2 regions of the Arthrobacter sp. TMT4-20 genome follow, and region 1 is predicted to be linked to the other one. Evidence: predicted binding sites of a transcription regulator. Region 1 holds the regulator's gene; the other holds the start of a gene.

Region 1 (4,583 bases):
GGCGGAGGCTTCCCCGAAGAGGGGGCACCCGACGCGCTCTTCAGCCTCGGCGAGGACACCGCCGCACCGCATCCCTCCGCCGGCCCGGCCACCCCGCTGGGCCGCGAGGTTGTCAGGCTCCGGGAGTGGGCCGAAACCACCGACACGGGTGACCGGGACGAGCTGACTCCAGGGGTGAGCGAGCAGGCGTGGCGGCAGGTGTCCGTGACCAGCATGGAGTGCCTTGGCGCCCAAAAGTGCCCGGTCGCGGCGGAATGCTTCAGCGAACGGGCCAGGGCCAAGGCGGGCGACGCGGATATCGTCATCACCAACCATGCAATGCTCGCGATCAGTGCCTTCGAGGGGCTGGCGGTGCTCCCCGAGTACGACGTCGTCGTCATCGACGAAGCCCACGAACTGCATGACCGGGTCACCGGCGCGGTGTCCGGACAATTATCGGCGGGGATGATTTCCGCTGCGGCGTCGGCGGCCCGCCGTCATCTGTCAATCGCCACCGAGGGCCTCGACTCCGCAAACCGCTTTTTCGAGTCAACAGTCGCCGGGATCCCCACGGGGTTAATGGCTGCCGGACTCACCGAGGAGCAGGAAACGGCGATCACGCAGGTCCGCGAAGCCTGCCGGGCCGTCCTGTCGGACGCCAAAGGAGACGGACCGACCCCGGCAGACGGTGGCCGGCAGATGGCGAAGTCCCACGTCCTCGCCGTCTTCGAACTCTGCGAGCGGCTTCTGACGGCGACACCGGCCGGTGAGGTGCTCTGGGCCTCACGGCCAAGCACCTTCTCACCGGGCACCGGGTATTCACAGCCCGACGACGACGCACCCGCGACCATCAACATCGCGCCACTGTCCGTGGCCGGGAAGCTGCGGGAAGGCCTGTTCGCCGATCACACAGTGGTCCTGACCTCGGCAACGCTCGCCATCGGGGCCGAGTTCGGTCCAGTCGCCGGTTCGCTCGGTCTCGCGGGCGCCTCGGCGCCGTCATGGACCGGCGTCGACGTCGGCAGCCCCTTCGACTACCCGAAGCAGGGCGTCCTGTATGTCGCGAAGGACCTTCCAAAGCCGGAGCGGGGCACCTCGCCTGAGCAGCTCGACGAACTGGAGGTCTTGCTGAAAGCATCGCGGGGTGGGGCGCTGGGACTTTTTTCCTCCCGCCGCGCGGCCGAAGACGCAGCCGAATCACTGCGCCCACGGGTCGACTTCGAGATCCTGTGCCAGGGCGAATCGTCAATGTCGGCGCTGGTCAAACAATTCTCGGATGAGCCGGACACGTGCCTCTTCGGCACCATGTCACTCTGGCAGGGCGTCGATGTGCCAGGCCGGTCGTGCCGGCTGGTGACCATCGACCGCATTCCCTTCCCGCGCCCTGACGACCCACTCATGACAGCGCGGACGAGAGCCGTAGCGAAGGCCGGTGGAAACGGTTTCATGAGCGTTTCGGCAACCCACGCGGCCGTCCGCCTCGCTCAGGGCGCCGGACGCCTCATCCGCGCAGCCGAAGACAAGGGGGTGGTGGCGATCCTCGATTCCAGGCTCGCCAACGCACGCTACGGATCATTCCTGCGTGCCGCGCTGCCGCCTTTCTGGTCCACCACCGATCGCACGACGGCGGTCGGCGTCCTGGAGCGGCTGGCAGGAAAACCCACGCCCGGGGGTTAGAGGGCGCGCATCACCGAGACGACCTTGCCCATAATCGTGGCGAGGTCTCCCAGGATCGGCTCGTACTGGGTGTTCTGGGGGAGCAGCCAGGTGTGACCGTCGCGCTGGCGGAAAGTCTTCACCGTCGCCTCGTCGTCGAGGAGCGCGGCCACGATGTCACCGTTCTGTGCTTCCTGCTGGCGCCGGACCACTACCCAGTCACCGTCGCAAATGGCGGCGTCGATCATCGAATCGCCATAGACCCGCAACATGAAGAGATCGCCGTGTCCCACCAACTGGCGGGGTAGCGGCATGACATCTTCCACTACCTGGTCGGCCAGCACCGGGCCGCCGGCAGCGATCCGCCCCACCATCGGAACCATGGCTGCGTCGATCGCGCCGCCGACGTCCGGTGTCGTGCCCTGGCCCGATCCTTCTTCGCCGCTGTGCTGATCATGGTCGAGGGTCAGCGGAAGCAGGATCTCCATGGCGCGGGGGCGCTTCGGATCGCGCCTGAGATAGCCCATCCGCTCCAGCTGCGACAACTGATGGGTGACGCTCGAGAGACTGGCCAGCCCCACCGTGTCTCCGATCTCGCGCATGGAGGGCGGATACCCGTTGGTGCCGATGGCCCGCTGAATGGTCTCAAGGATCTTCTTCTGGCGGGGCGTCATGCCCTTGGGCACCTGGCGCCCACGCGGGCGGCCACGGGCTGGCAGGACGGCCGGGGCGGGGTCAGCCGGGGCAAGGTCGGAGGCCGGTTCATCCAGTGGTGCGTCGGACTCTTTCACGGTCGCTGTCCCTTCGATAAGAATCCATGTACCCCGGCAGATCCCTGGATTCCAGGGGCCGAGCTTATTTTGTCAGTGGCGGATGATGTGCTGGTTTCTGCTGGATCCCGAACCTTCATCCTTGCCCTAACGGTAAGGGAGTCAGGACACGTTTTCAAACATTTGTTCGATCGTGTCTCGACAAAGTTCGTCAATCAGTGCTAAAAATAAACAAGCAGTAATTCGAAGATAAGTTCGAACAAAACAGGAATCGCCGGTTTTAGCTCGAACACCGTCTTCAACCTTCAGGGTTGGTCCCGGGCTCATACCCCAGGACCGAATGGACTGATTCGAGAGTACAGAGAGGTGTATCCATGTCTGTCATCACCACACACCAGAATTTCCCTACCACCGAAAGCGACGCGACCACGAGCGGCGCCACCAAGCTGCGGCTGACCCGCAGGGGCCGGCTCCTGTTGGTCGGATTGCCGATCGTGCTACTCGCGTCGGCCGTTCTGATGTTGTCAGGATTTTTCAACTCGCCTGCCAAGGCATCAGCTGAAGGCGGAGAGGTGACCGAGACCGTGAGTGTCAGCGTCGCAGCCGGCGAAACCATCTGGCAGCTGGCAACCGAGTTCGCTCCGGACCGCGATCCGCGCATCGTCGTCTCCGAGATCGTTGAACTGAACAGCCTGGGCACCTCAGTGCTGCAGGCAGGGCAGCAACTGGATGTCCCCACCAACCGGTAACGCCTCGACAGCCAGTACTGCACCCCCAGAACCCTCCAACCCGGTCGGCCAGTATCGGCCACCGGGTGCGGAGCTTCTGCGAACGCGGTGAAGATCCTGATGAAGGGTGAAGGCCCGCCGATTCTGCACCTGCAGCACTCCACGCTTAACCTTGACAGGTGAGCGAACAGTTTGAGCGGTTGAGCCGGTTGCCCCTGCGCGAGGATCTGCGGGGCAAGCACCCCTACGGTGCGCCCCAGTTGGATGTCCCCATCCTCCTGAACGTCAATGAGAATACCCATGGAGTGCCGGACGATGTCCGGCAGGCAATCGTTGATGCGGTGAGCCGGGAGGTCGGGGGGCTGAACCGTTACCCCGACCGTGAGTTCACCGAACTCCGGACCAATCTTGCACGCTACCTCGGCCACGGACTGACGCCCGAAAACCTGTGGGCCGCCAACGGATCCAACGAGGTACTGCAGCACCTGCTGCAGGCCTTCGGCGGCCCGGGTCGATCAGCCATCGGCTTCCCCCCGACCTACTCCATGTATCCGTTGCTGGCCAGCAGCACCGGCACCCGCTATATCGCAGGGCAGGGTAACGGCAGGTTCGAGCTCAGCGCCGCCGACGCGGCCCGCGAAGTGCGCGAATCCGGCGCGAACCTCGTCTTTCTGTGCTCGCCGAACAACCCGACCGGCTCAGCGCTGGGCCTGGATGTGGTGGAAGCGGTTTATGAGGCGGGCAGCGACGCGCAGGCAATCGTGATCGTCGATGAGGCCTATGCCGAGTTCGCCCACGCAGGCACCGTCAGCGCCCTCAGCCTGCTGGCGGGCCGGGAACGTCTTGTGGTGTCCCGCACCATGAGCAAGGCTTTCGCGATGGCCGGGACGAGGCTCGGTTACCTGGCGGCGGCCCCCGAGGTTGCTGACGCGCTGCGCCTGGTCCGGTTGCCGTACCACCTTTCGGCCATCACCCAGGCGGCAGCGAACGCGGCCCTGACCCACTCTGACCGATTGCTTGCCAACGTGGAAAACATCAAGGTGCAACGCGATCGGATAGTGACCAGTCTCCAGCACCTCGGGTTGACCCCGGTGCCCTCGGACGCCAACTTCGTTCTCTTCGGCGGACTGGACGACCCGCACCGCATCTGGCAGGGCCTGCTCGACGGGGGAGTGCTGATTCGCGACGTCGGTATTCCCGGTCACCTCCGGGTCACCGCAGGCACCGAGACGGAAACCACAGTGTTCCTCGACACCCTCGGTGCCCTGCTGGAGGGGACCGTCTCCTAGACTGGTGATAGACCCTTTCCAAGCGGCGCCCGGTGCTGTCCCTACCGTCACCCATCCGCTACGTACCAATCGAAGGATAGCCATGAGCGTGGAAACCACTGTCGGACGCACTGCGAGCCGGGAACGGACCACCAGCGAGTCGTCGGTGTTTGTCGAGCTCG
Region 2 (4,583 bases), on a different contig from region 1:
GCCGTCGCCGGAGCAGGCTTCGCAGCGGCCGCCCTTCACGTTGAATGAGAACCGGCCGGGGAGGTAGCCCCGGACCTTCGCCTCGGTGGTCTCGGCAAACAGCTTCCGGATGTTGTCGAAGACACCGGTGTAGGTGGCAGGGTTGGAGCGGGGTGTCCGGCCGATCGGGCTCTGGTCGACGTGGACCACTTTGTCGAGGTGCTCGAGGCCATCGATCCGCTTGTGCCGGCCGGCAACCTGCTTGGCGCCGTTGAGCTTGTTGGCCAGCACCTTGTAGAGGATCTCGTTGACCAGGGTGGACTTCCCTGACCCGCTGACACCCGTGACCGCGGTGAGGACGCCCAGCGGGAAGGCAATGTCGAAGGACGTCAGGTTATGTTCGCGTGCACCAACCACCTTGAGCTGCCGGGACTTGTCGATCTTGCGGCGCTTCTTCGGGATCTCGATCTTCCGCCGACCGGAGAGGTAGTCACCGGTGATGGAACGCTCATTGGTGAGGAGGTCTTCAAGCAGACCGGAGTGGACCACCTCGCCGCCGTGCTCGCCGGCACCGGGGCCGATGTCAACAATCCAGTCGGCTTCCTGGATGGTGTCCTCGTCATGCTCGACGACGATCAGGGTATTGCCGAGGTTACGGAGGCGGGCGAGCGTCTCGATCAGCCGCCGGTTGTCGCGCTGATGCAGCCCGATTGACGGTTCATCGAGAACGTAGAGTACGCCCACAAGTCCTGAACCGATCTGGGTTGCCAGCCGGATGCGCTGTGCCTCTCCGCCGGACAGGGTCCCGGAGGCGCGTTCGAGGTTCAGGTACTCGAGTCCGACGTCGAGCAGGAACTGCAGCCGGGCCTGGATTTCCTTGAGGACCTGGCTGGCAATCTGGGCTTCACGGCCGGTGAGCACCAGGTTGTTGAGGAAGTCGCTGCAGTCGCGCATTGGCATGGCTGCGACCGACGCAATGGATTTGCCATTGATTAGGACCGAGAGTGAGGCCGGGTTCAGCCGTGCTCCGCCACACGCGGGGCACGGGATCTGCCGCATGTACTCCTCGTAGCGGTCGCGTGCGTGGTCGGACTCGGTTTCGAGATGCTTGCGGTGGATGTACTGCACAGCGCCTTCGAAGCCGGTGCTGTACTTGCGCTCCCGGCCGAACCTGTTCTTGTACTGCACCACCACCTTGTGATCCTTGCCGTACAGGGCTGCTTCCCGGGCGCGGTCCGGCAACTTGTGCCAGGGTACGTCCATCTTGAAGTTCAGCTCTTTCGAGAGACCTTCAAGCAGCCGGGTCCAGTACTCGAGGGTTGCGGTGCCCAGCGACCAGGGGGCGATGGCGCCTTCCGCCAGACTCAGGTCCGGGTTGGGGACGACCAGCTCTTCGTCAACCTCAAGCTTGGTGCCGATCCCGGTGCAGACGGGGCACGCGCCGAAGGGGTTGTTGAAGGAGAACGAGCGTGGCTCGATCTCATCGATGGCCAGGGGGTGCTCATTGGGGCAGGCCAGGTGCTCGGAGAACGCCCTGACGCGTTTGCTGTCTATTTCGGGCAGATCAACGAAATCGGCGAGGACCCGGCCGTCGGCCAGCTTGAGCGCCGTCTCCACCGAGTCGGTGAGCCGTTGACTGATGCCGTCCTTGACCACCAGCCGGTCGACAATCACTTCGATGGTGTGTTTGTACTGTTTGCCGAGCTTGGGTGGATCGGACAGCTGGACGACGTCGCCGTCGACACGGGCGCGGGCGTAGCCTTTGGCCGTCAACTCCTGGAACAGGTCGACGAACTCTCCCTTGCGGCCTCGCACCACGGGGGCGAGGATCTGGAATCGGGTGCCCTCTTCGAGTTCAAGCAACTGGTCGACGATCTGCTGCGGGGTCTGCTTGGCGACCGGTTCGCCACAGGTGGGGCAGTGGGGGCGTCCCACGCGGGCCCAGAGGAGGCGCATGTAGTCGTAAATCTCGGTGATGGTGCCAACTGTTGACCGGGGGTTCTTGTTGGTCGACTTCTGGTCGATGGACACCGCTGGCGACAGACCCTCAATAAAGTCCACGTCAGGCTTGTCCACCTGACCCAGGAACTGCCTGGCGTAGGCCGACAGGGACTCGACGTAGCGACGCTGACCTTCCGCGAAGATCGTGTCGAACGCGAGGGATGACTTCCCCGACCCTGAGAGACCGGTGAAGACGATCATCGCGTCACGCGGCAGGTCGAGGTCAACGTTGCGCAGGTTGTGCTCGCGTGCTCCCTTGACGATCAGACGCGAAAGATCCTGCGACATTTTGGGATCGGAAAACTCAGATTCGAGCGAAGTTGCAATAGACACCCTTTCACTCTAATTGAAACCGTGTTCGAATACATATTCGATCGGCTGGTTTTCAGCGTGTCGTCGGCGCGTTGGCCCCCGATGTTCACCGACGGCGCAGAGCGGCCCGCAAATAGGCAACGGCCTCGTCCTCGGTGAGGCCGTTGGCCTTGATCACATCCGCGTATTTGTCGGCGGCTGCGGCCGCCCGTTGCCGTGCTTCATCTCCTGCCGCCGCGACAACGGTTCCTGCCCGCGACCGGGTGACCACAATGTTGGCCTGCTCCAGTTCCCGATACGCCCTGGCAACGGTGTTGACTGCTACTCCGAGGTGGCCGGCGAGGGTGCGCACGGGTGGCAGGCGGGTCCCGACGGGAAGGGATCCGTTGTTCGCGGCGTCGAGGATCTGCACGCGGAGTTGTTCGTAGGGTGGCACAGAGCTTGCCTGGTCAATGCGGAGCCAACTGGTGACATCGGAGCTGCCTGTTGCGCCTGGATTCACTATGGCCTTTCCGGTCTCTGTCACTCGTCACTGTTGTCCGGCCATTTCCCGGGCGGACCGCTGATGCCCATATTGTTCCATGCACCCCTGTGCCCCGAAAGTCTTGCCCATTTACCGGCGTGCCTAGACTGGGTTCATGCTTACTCTTCAGAATCTGACCATCCGCTCGATCTCGGTCAGCGAGATGGACAACAACGTCTACCTGCTCACCTCGAAGGCCACGGGCGCACAGGTGCTGATTGACGCCGCCGATGACGCTCCCGCCATCATGGCGCTCCTTGCCGAGGGCGCCGCAGACACCACGGCTGAGCCGAAACTGGCGCTGATCGTCACCACCCATTCGCACTGGGACCATGTTCGGGCGCTGGCTGACGTCGTCGGGCAGACGGGAGCGCGCACTGCGGCCGGCACGGAAGACGTCACCGACATAGCGGTGCCTGCGGATGTTCGGCTGGAGCATGGGGATATTGCCACTTTCGAGGGCTTCGACCTCGAAACCATCAAGTTGCGCGGACACACACCGGGGAGCGTTGCCCTGTTGTACCGCGACCCGCACGGCCCGGCACACCTGTTCACGGGGGATTCGCTGTTCCCCGGCGGCATCGGGAACACCCAGGGCGACGCCGCCCGGTTTGAGTCGTTGCTTAACGACGTGTCCGAGCGGATCTTCGACTATCTGCCTGACGACACCGTCGTGCATCCCGGCCATGGGAAGGGCACCACCGTCGGGGCTGAACGCCCGCAGCTTGAGGAATGGCGCGCCCGCGGCTGGTAAAACCGGCCGTCCGGCGGGCTCACCGCCGTCGGAACCCACCTTCCCGTCCACCTGTGTGCAGGTGCGTTAACTGGCCCCCGGCTCAGGGCTGGCGGGAACTATCCCGCGGGGTCCTTGCTCCTACTTCGCCCGGTCTTGACGCCGACGGCGAAGATCCGGCGGAAGCCGAAGACTGTCCCCCAAGGTTCCTCGGGGTAGGCTCCGCGCAGCAGGGCAGCATACTGTTCGACGAAGGCCGCGCCGTCGTCGTCGGACAGCGCATTCAGTACGGGGCGCAATCCGGTGCCCTTCAGCCATTGCAGCACCGGATCGGGTCCCGTGAGGACGTGCTGGTAGGTGGTCTCCCAGACGTCGGCGGTCATGCCCGCCTCGCTGAGCATCCGCAGGTACTCCTCCGGCTCCGACACGACATCGGTATGCCTCAGCACTCCCCCGAGCTTGTCCCGCCAGGCGTTCGATCCGGCCAGTTCGCGCAGCAGCGTGTGTGCCGGGGATCCGAAGTTGCCAGGAACCTGCAGGGCCAGCCAGGCACCTGGACGAAGCACCCGTGCCCACTTCTGCACCAGCTCGGCCTGACCCGGCACCCACTGCAGGACGGCGTTGGTGACGACGACGTCGACGTCGTCTGCGGGTGAGAAGTCTCGGATATCACCAGTCTCGAACCGCAGGTTCGGCGGCGGGTCGGCTTGGTCATTGGCGCGCTGCACCATGTCGGCGGATGAGTCGATGCCCAGCACCCCGGCGTCGGGCCAGCGTTCGGCCAGCAGCCGGGTGAGGTCCCCCGGCCCGCACCCGAGATCGACGACGACGCGAGGCGCCGCATGGTCGACCCGACCGACCAGATCGAGGAACGGCCTGCCCCGGTGGTCAGAGAACAGAGAATACTGGGTGGGATCCCATCGCATTGCTCCAGCGTATCCGGCGGTGAGGCAGCTACGGATAGGCTGGAGTCCTATGAGAATTCAGGAACACCTCCCCGCAGGCACGGATCAGCCCGACGACGTTTACGGCGCC

What was found. Region 1 encodes LexA, which represses DNA repair genes until DNA is damaged. Its sites were predicted from a motif close to TCGAACANNTGTTCGA; they were not measured.
Region 2: a site for LexA is predicted at 2,339-2,354, ahead of uvrA (excinuclease ABC subunit UvrA). Genes of this name have one in related genera too.

The regions. Positions count from the first base shown of each region.
Region 1 covers NZ_JBTNDW010000009.1:40,432-45,014, reverse strand. Annotated here, with positions in the region: gene ACX80Z_RS10175 (ATP-dependent DNA helicase) at 1-1,656, shown strand, start outside; gene lexA (transcriptional repressor LexA) at 1,653-2,309, opposite strand; gene ACX80Z_RS10165 (LysM peptidoglycan-binding domain-containing protein) at 2,780-3,154, shown strand; gene ACX80Z_RS10160 (histidinol-phosphate transaminase) at 3,313-4,422, shown strand; gene hisB (imidazoleglycerol-phosphate dehydratase HisB) at 4,505-4,583, shown strand, end outside.
Region 2 covers NZ_JBTNDW010000010.1:83,376-87,958, reverse strand. Annotated here, with positions in the region: gene uvrA (excinuclease ABC subunit UvrA) at 1-2,268, opposite strand, end outside; gene ACX80Z_RS11135 (GntR family transcriptional regulator) at 2,399-2,794, opposite strand; gene ACX80Z_RS11130 (MBL fold metallo-hydrolase) at 2,931-3,569, shown strand; gene ACX80Z_RS11125 (trans-aconitate 2-methyltransferase) at 3,668-4,474, opposite strand; gene ACX80Z_RS11120 (DEAD/DEAH box helicase) at 4,524-4,583, shown strand, end outside.